2 regions of the Fulvimarina fulva genome follow, and region 1 is predicted to be linked to the other one. Evidence: predicted binding sites of a transcription regulator. Region 1 holds the regulator's gene; the other holds the start of a gene.
What was found. The regulator HrcA, encoded in region 1, represses chaperone genes, less so after heat shock. The targets are predictions, from matches to a motif close to GTTAGCACTCNCNNNNNGNGAGTGCTAAC.
Positions count from the first base shown of each region.

Region 2: a site for HrcA is predicted at 2,330-2,358, ahead of groES (co-chaperone GroES). Genes of this name have one in related genera too.

Region 1 covers NZ_JBDJAC010000011.1:139,352-143,647, forward strand. The annotation lists gene ABDX79_RS15355 (3'(2'),5'-bisphosphate nucleotidase CysQ family protein) at 1-508, shown strand, start outside; gene hrcA (heat-inducible transcriptional repressor HrcA) at 661-1,758, shown strand; gene grpE (nucleotide exchange factor GrpE) at 1,936-2,622, shown strand; gene ABDX79_RS15370 (MFS transporter) at 2,698-3,915, opposite strand; gene ABDX79_RS15375 (DeoR/GlpR family DNA-binding transcription regulator) at 3,912-4,296, opposite strand, start outside.
Region 2 covers NZ_JBDJAC010000012.1:27,574-31,869, forward strand. The annotation lists gene ABDX79_RS15525 (SDR family NAD(P)-dependent oxidoreductase) at 1-312, opposite strand, end outside; gene ABDX79_RS15530 (bifunctional riboflavin kinase/FAD synthetase) at 309-1,298, opposite strand; gene ABDX79_RS15535 (TIGR01459 family HAD-type hydrolase) at 1,298-2,158, opposite strand; gene groES (co-chaperone GroES) at 2,429-2,725, shown strand; gene groL (chaperonin GroEL) at 2,811-4,296, shown strand, end outside.

The sequences.
Region 1 (4,296 bases):
CATCGCGATCGTCGAAAACGGCGTGCCGGTCTTCGGCTGCGTCGGTGTTCCGGCGACCGGCGAGATCTATTCCGGCGGTCTCGGACTTGAGCCGACGGTGGAGCGAAACGGGGAGACGATCAGGCTCGCCGTGCGCGAGGCGCCCGAGCGGGTCGAGGCGTTGGTGAGCCGCAACCATCTGAGCAGCACCACGAAAGATTATCTCGACGGCCTCGACATCGCCGGAACGATCGCCATAGGCTCCTCCCTGAAGCTCTGCCTCTTGGCGGAAGGCAGGGGCGATCTCTATCCGCGCTTCAACCGGACCATGCAGTGGGACACGGCGGCTGGTCACGGGGTTCTTCTCGCGGCCGGCGGCTGCGTCGTCACGCCTTCCGGCGAACCCTTTCTCTACGGGCTTTACGGACGCACGCGCATCAGGCGGGAAGACGTTTTCGCGAACGGCTTCTTCATCGCAGTCGGAGATCCGAAGCTCCTGGACCGCGATGGCGTGATCCGCAGAGGCTGAACGCCAGCAAAAACGCGCCTCTCAGGGGATCGAGTGATCGAAAAGCCTCAGGCGATCCACAGATCCGCCCTTCATGGGAAACGATCGATACCCACATGAAAACGGACGAAGCCCGTTTCATCACTGCGCGAAACTATCTAGTCTCTTCAGCCATGACCGAATTGAAGCACCCGCTCGGCGACATGCCCCAGCCGCTTGACGCTCGCTCGCGCGAGATCTTCAAGCTGATCGTCGAAAGCTATCTCGATCAGGGCGAGCCCGTCGGCTCGCGCATGCTCTCCAAACTCTTGACCACTTCGCTGTCTCCCGCTTCGGTCCGCAATGTGATGAGCGATCTGGAGGCGCTCGGACTCATCTATTCGCCCCATATCAGCGCGGGACGCATGCCGACGGAACTCGGCCTGCGCTTCTTCGTCGACGCCTTTCTGGAGGTCGGCGATCTCGCCGCCTCCGAACGCGAGGAGATCGAGGAGAAAGTTCGTCTTGCCGGCGACGGCAGACCGTTCGATTCGCTCCTGACCGAGGCGAGCCAGCTGCTCTCCGGCCTGTCTCGGGGGGCCGGGATCGTGTTGACGGCGACGTCCGACCTGAGACTGAAGCACATCGAATTCATCCGTCTCGAGCCAACCAGGGCGCTCGCGGTGCTGGTCGGCGTCAACGGAGAAGTTGAAAACCGCCTGTTCGATCTGCCAACGGGCGTCACCCATTCCCAGCTGACAGAGGCCGGAAACTTCCTCAACGCCCATGTGGCGGGCCGCACGCTCAAAGAGGCGCGGGCGCGGATCGACCAGCTGAAGACCGAGACCAATGCCGCGCTGGACGTTCTGTCCCAGCAGCTGGTGGAGCAGGGGCTCGCGGTCTGGTCGGGCGCTGGCGGAGATCAGCCTTCCCGTCTCATCGTACGTGGCCGCGCGAACCTCCTCGAAAACGTGACCGCGGCCGAGGATCTCGAACGGCTTCGGCTGCTTTTCGACGATCTGGAAACCAAGAGCGGGATGATCGAACTCCTGGGGCTTGCCGAGAAGGGCGATGGCGTTCGCATCTTCATCGGCAAGGAAAACAACCTCTTTTCCCTGTCCGGCTCCTCGCTCGTCGTTGCTCCCTACGAGAAGGAGGCGACCGGCGGCGGCTACGAACGGGTGATCGGCGCCGTCGGCGTCATCGGGCCGACGCGCCTCAACTATCGCCGGATCGTGCCGATGGTCGATTACACGGCACGTCTGGTCTCCCGGCTTCTGTCGAGGCCCTGAGGGAAGATCGCGGGGAGCGCTGTGCGAAGGCTTGATTTTCCGGCGCGTCAATTCGATATGCGCGGTCGAGATACTGACATTTCCCGACGCTCCGCACTGCGGTCCGCTCAACACGGATCGAAGCGGCCTGGCGTTCTCGGGGCAAGACACGATGCACGAAGGACCAGTCGAGGCATGATGAGCGATACCGGCAGAAGCGAATTCGCCAATCTCGAAAACGAGGACGACGAGACGCTCGCTTTCGAAGACGCCGAAGCCAGTGATGAGGGCGATGGCGTCACCGAGCGCTACGAGGCGCGCATCATCGAGCTTGAAACGGAAAACGCCGATGTGAAGGAGCGCCTGCTCCGGCTTGCCGCCGACATGGAAAATCTGCGTCGCCGGACCGAACGCGAGGTGAAGGACGCCCGCAGTTACGCGGTGACGAACTTTGCGCGCGACATGCTCTCGGTCGCTGACAATCTGCGTCGTGCCGTCGACGCGGTGCCGGAAGAAGCCCGCGCCGGCGGCGAGAATGGCCTGACCGCGCTGATCGAGGGTGTTGAGATGACCGAGCGGGGGCTTCAGACCTCGCTGGAAAAACACGGCGTCAAGAAGCTCGATCCCGAAGGGCAGAAGTTCGATCCGAACTTCCATCAGGCTATGTTCGAAGTGCCGAACCCGGAAGTTCCGAACAACACGGTCGTTCAGGTCGTTCAGGCCGGCTACGCGATCGGCGAACGGGTGCTGCGTCCGGCGATGGTCGGCGTTGCCAAGGGCGGCCCGAAGCAGGGTGCCGCAAAGCCGAGCGAGCCCGCCATGGGCCATGACGATGCGACCGAGCAGACCACCGGTCAGGCCAGTGCGCCAGGCAGCTCTCTCTGAGCAACCGCTTGATGCGGAATGAATTTTCGACAGCCCCCGGAGCCGAATCGGCTTCGGGGGTTTTTCGTTTGTGGCTCACGCCCTGTCGCGGTCGGCCCTTTTCAGGAGCTTCGCCGACGCCATGATCGCAACGGTAATCGTGGCAAGGGCAGCGAAGATCGTCGAAAACCCATAGGCAGCGGCAACGATCCCGACGAGGGCAGGGGCGATCAGACCGCCGGAATAAGCGATCGCGGAGGCAATGGAGATGCCGGTGCCGTCGGCGAGGCCCTTCAGGTTTCCGGCGGCGGAAAAGGCGATCGGAACGACATTCGACAAGCCGATGCCGAGAATGAGGAAACCGATCAGGGCGGTCGGCAGCGAGCTCGCGAAGATCAGCACGACGAGACCGCAAAGGGCGATCATCAGGGAGACGCGAACGGTTCTGACGGCGCCATAGCGCTCGCGAATTCCGTCTCCGATGAAGCGAAACAGCGCCATCGTTGCTGAAAAGGCCGCAAAACCAAAGCCGGAGGCCGCGAGCGTGACGCCAAGCTCGTCGCGCAGGTAAACCGCGCTCCAGTCGATGACCACGCCTTCCTGGACGAAACCACCGAGGGCAACGAGACCAATGGCGATTGCGAGAAGCAGCGGCGTGCGCTGGGCTGCGAGCATGTCCCGCATCGGTAGGCGGGCCGCCGTCGTGTCCTTGGGCAGGGGGGCCTGTCTGTCGTCCAGCATGTTTGGCGCCACATAGAGCAGCGTCAGAAGGGCAAAGCTTGCGACGATGAGGGTGTGCCCGACCGGACCGAAGGTTTCGATCAGCGTGCCACCAAGCCCGGCTCCGGCGAAGGCGCCGAGGGACCAGAAGCCATGGCAGGACGACATGATCGCCCGATCCATGTGACGCTCGACCGACACCGCATTCGCATTGATCGCGACATCCATGCCGCCGAGCCCGATGCCGAAGACGAAAACCGCCAATCCCGCGAGTGCGGGGTGAGGGGCGGTTGTGAGGCAGGCGATGGCGAGCGCGAAGATGACTTGCGTTCCGACTGTGACATCTCGCGATCCGCGTTTGGCGATCAATGCGCCGACGATCGGCATCGCCATGACCGCGCCAAGACCGAAGATCAGAACCATGAAGCCGAAGGTCGCGGGCGTCAGGCCCAGTCGCGCACCGATGATCGGGACTTCCGGCGTCCAGCTGCCGAGGCCGAACCCGTTGACGAAGAAGCCAAGGCTCACCGCGAGGCGGATGAAGGTCTGCCGCGGGGACGCCTTGCGGTCTGACGTCGGGTTGAAAGCGCTCATGAGGCCTGGTCCTGATCTTCGAATGTATCGCCCGGTCGCACCGTCCGGTTCACATCGTCGGGCTGACGACCGGCGGTTATGATGTTCACGCCCCGACCCTTGAGATCGCGAAGCAAGTCGTGTTCGCACTCGTCCGTCACCAGTTGGTCAAGCGCGTCGAGACCGGCGAAGGAGAATGGGGCTGTATAGCCGAACTTGTCCCGCGTCACGGCGATGACGACCCTCGCGCTCCGTCGTGCGATCGCGGCCTTGAGTTCGGCTTCCTCAGCGGAAAATGCCGATAGTCCGCCTTCGGAGGAGAGAGCGCAGGTGCCGATGTAGGCTCTGCTCGGATTGATCTCCTCGATATCGCGAAGGGCCTTGCCACCGAGGCAGGAACCG
Region 2 (4,296 bases), on a different contig from region 1:
GCGAAGGCTTTCGGCATCCTCCGCGAACGGATCGCCATAGAGGCCGGTCCCGGCGTTCAGAACCGCGAGATCAAGCCTTTCGAGGCCGGCGTCGTCCAGCGCGGCCATGAGAAGGGCCGCAGCCTCTTCCGCCTTCGCAAGATCGGCCGAGACATAGAGGGCATCCTCAGGCAGTGCCTCGAGAAACTCCTCACGCCGCCCCGTCAGAACGAGCCGGTAACGCCCGGCCCAGCGGCGTGCCAGCGCGAGCCCCAGCCCAGAACTTGCCCCCGTGATCAGCGCGACCGGCTTGCCGGCCTGGCCATCATTCAAAAGCAAAGCGCCCGGTCGAGCGGCGACAGCGGCGCGATACCGGCAAGCACTGCCCGCGCCTCCTCGGCATCCTTGTCCATCTGCGCAACCAGCGCCTCGGCACTGTCGAACTTCACCTCGCCGCGCAGGCGCGAGACCACCGAAACCTCGACCGTCTCACCGTAGAGATCGCCGGTAAAATCGAAGACGAAGGTCTCGAACAGGGCCGCGCCATCGTCGAAGGTCGGACGCCGCCCATAGCTCGCGACGCCATCGAGCAGCGTTCCGTCGGCCCGGCGAAAGCGCACCGCATAAATGCCGTGGGCGAGAAGCTCGTCCTCCAGAACGAGGTTCGCCGTCGGATAGCCGAGCGTTCGACCGAGTTTCTTGCCGTGAACGACCTCGCCCTGGATGGTGAAACGATAGCCGAGTAGGCCCGCCGCGTCTTCCACCCTACCCTCGCCGAGCGCTGCCCGGATACGGCTCGAAGACACGGTCTCGCCGCCCTCGTCCTCGAAGGCCGGCACCAGCGTTGCGCCGAAGCCGTGCTTGAGCCCTGCCCGCCCAAGGCTTTCCGGCGTGCCCGACCGTTTCGCGCCGTAATGGAAATCGAAGCCGGCCACCACATGGGCCGCGCCCAGCGCATCGAGAAGAATGTCCTGTTCGAAGGCTTCCGGCGCGATACCGGCGAAATCCTTCGTGAATGGCTGCTCGATCACCGCGTCGAAGCCGAGAATTTCGAGAATATGCGCCTTCATCGGCGCCGGCGTGATCCGGGCGACCGGCTTGTCCGGCACGAACACCGTGCGCGGATGAGGCTCGAAAGTGAGGCACAGGAGCGGACGGTCCTCCGCCGCGCCGATCTCGGCGGCCTTTTCCAGGACCGCCCGATGCCCCCGGTGAACGCCATCGAAATTGCCGATGGCGACGACACCGCCCTTCAGGGTTTCGGGGCAGTCCGCCACCGAACCGAGGCGCCGTATTGCTTCGGAACGCACAGTCGACATTACCTCAGAGCCGGCATGAAATAGCGCGCGGTCAGGCAATTCTTCTCCATCAGCCGCGTCACGCTGTCTGCGCTCGGATCCGTCGAATCCAGCTCCTCGCTATGAATGCCGAGCGTAATGAAGAGGACATCGACGCCGAAGGACTGCGCGCCGCGGATATCGGTGGGCATGCCGTCGCCGATCGCCAGGATCCGGTGCCGCGCGTTCTTGTCGAAGCCGATCCGCTCGGCGGCAAGTTCATAGATCGGCGTATGGGGTTTGCCGGCAAAGGCAACCTCGCCGCCCAGCGATGCATATTCGCGGGCGATCGACCCGGCGCAATAGATCATCTTCTCGCCGCGCTGCACCACGATGTCTGGATTGGCGCAGATCATCGGCAGCTCGCGATCGCGCAGCTCCCTCAACAGTTTGCGATAGTCGTCGGGCGTCTCGTTCTCGTCGTCGAAGAGGCCTGTCACCACCACACGCGTCGCCTCTTCCAGCGCCACACGCTCGACGCCCAGATCGGCGAAGAGGTCGAGATCACGCTCCGGCCCGATATGATGGATCGGGCCCTCGCCCTTGGCAATCAGCTCGCGCGTCGCATCGCCCGAGGTCACGATATGGTCATAGGCGTTCTCGTCGAAGCCCATGCCAGCGAGCTGGGCGACGACGCCGTCACGGGGGCGCGGCGAATTGGTGAGAAGCACCACCTTCAAGCCCTTGTGCCGCGCCGAAAGCAGGGCCTCCTCGGCGGCGGGGAATTTCGCAACTCCGTTGTGAACGACCCCCCAGACGTCGCAGATGATGGCGCCATACCCGTGGGCGACGTCCATCAGCGTCTCGATCCTCCGGCTGTTTTCGGCGGTCGCGTCGGCCATCACGGTTCCTTTGTTCCGGTGTGTCCCCTTGGCGTTAGGGGCATATGGAGAGCCGGGTCAAGGCTGGCACTTGTGGTTCGGGGCCGTGGCCTCCACATCCGGGGCGGGCTGCGACATTTTTTGCACCACACCGCTTGACGGGACCGCGCTTCCTCCCCTATCTCCGCCGCCGTTAGCACTCGCCTCTGGTGAGTGCTAAAAGTTTACCGAGCCGGATGCCTAAACCTTCAAAAAGGGTCCGGCATGTCGCACAACAAGGGTTCTAAGAACATGGCAGATGCGAACTTCCGTCCGCTTCACGACCGCGTGCTCGTTCGCCGCGTCGAGTCCGAAGCAAAGACCGCCGGCGGGATCATCATCCCGGACACGGCGAAGGAAAAGCCGCAGGAAGGCGAGATCGTCGCCGTCGGTTCCGGCGCGCGCGACGACAGCGGCAAGATCATCGAACTCGACGTCAAGAAGGGCGACCGCGTCCTCTTCGGCAAGTGGTCGGGCACCGAGGTCAAGCTGAACGGCGAAGACCTGCTCATCATGAAAGAGTCCGACATCATGGGCATCGTCGGCTGAACAGCCGGCCCTCAAGCCTTTCGAACTCTTCCCAATTCAATTCAACAAAGCGTGGCCTTTGACGGCACGCTGAGGAGAAACCCACATGGCAGCTAAAGAAGTCAAGTTCGGCCGCGACGCCCGCGAACGCATGCTGCGCGGCGTCGACATCCTCGCCGACGCGGTGAAGGTGACGCTCGGCCCGAAGGGTCGTAACGTCGTGATCGACAAGTCCTTCGGCGCTCCGCGCATCACCAAGGACGGCGTTTCGGTCGCCAAGGAAATCGAGCTCGAGGACAAGTTCGAGAACATGGGCGCGCAGATGGTGCGCGAAGTGGCCTCGAAGACCAACGACAAGGCCGGTGACGGCACGACCACCGCGACCGTTCTCGCCCAGGCGATCGTTCGCGAAGGTGCCAAGGCCGTTGCAGCCGGCATGAACCCGATGGACGTCAAGCGCGGCATCGACGCGGCCGTCGCCAAGGTCGTCGACGCGCTCGGTTCCAGTGCCCGCTCGATCGACACCTCTGACGAGGTCGCGCAGGTTGGCACGATCTCTGCCAATGGCGAGAAGGAAATCGGCGAGATGATCGCCGCCGCCATGCAGAAGGTCGGCAACGAAGGTGTTATCACCGTCGAGGAAGCCAAGACCGCCGAGACAGAGCTCGAAGTCGTCGAAGGCATGCAGTTCGACCGCGGCTACCTGTCGCCGTACTTCGTGACCAACGGCGAGAAGATGGTCGCCGAGCTGGAAGACGCTTACATTCTCCTTCACGAGAAGAAGCTCTCCAACCTTCAGGCCATGCTGCCGGTTCTGGAATCGGTCGTTCAGTCCTCGAAGCCGCTCGTCATCATCGGTGAGGACGTCGAAGGCGAAGCGCTCGCAACGCTCGTCGTCAACAAGCTCCGTGGCGGCCTGAAGATCGCTGCCGTAAAGGCACCGGGCTTCGGCGATCGCCGCAAGGCCATGCTCGAGGACATCGCGATCCTCACGGGCGGCACGGTTGTCTCGGAAGACGTCGGCATCAAGCTCGAGAACGTCACCCTCGACATGCTCGGCCGCGCCAAGAAGGTCTCGATCACCAAGGAAAACACCACGATCGTCGATGGTGCCGGTGAAGCCGAGCAGATCAAGGCCCGTGTCGGCCAGATCAAGGCGCAGATCGAGGAAACCACCTCGGACTACGACCGTGAGAAGCTCCAGGAGCGTCTCGCCAAGCTCGCAGGCGGCGTTGCGGTCATCCGCGTCGGCGGTTCGACGGAAGTCGAAGTGAAAGAAAAGAAGGACCGCGTCGACGACGCCCTCAACGCGACCCGCGCGGCCGTTGAAGAAGGTATCGTGGCCGGCGGCGGCGTCGCGCTGCTGCGTGCGTCCCACGCCCTCGACATCACGGGTGCCAACGCCGATCAGGACGCCGGTATCTCCATCGTCCGCAAGGCGCTGCAGGCTCCGATCCGTCAGATCGTGCAGAACGCGGGCGGCGAAGGCTCGATCGTTGTCGGCAAGATCCTCGAGAACGAGTCCACCTCCTTCGGCTACAACGCCCAGACCGGCGAATATGGCGACATGATCCAGATGGGCATCGTCGATC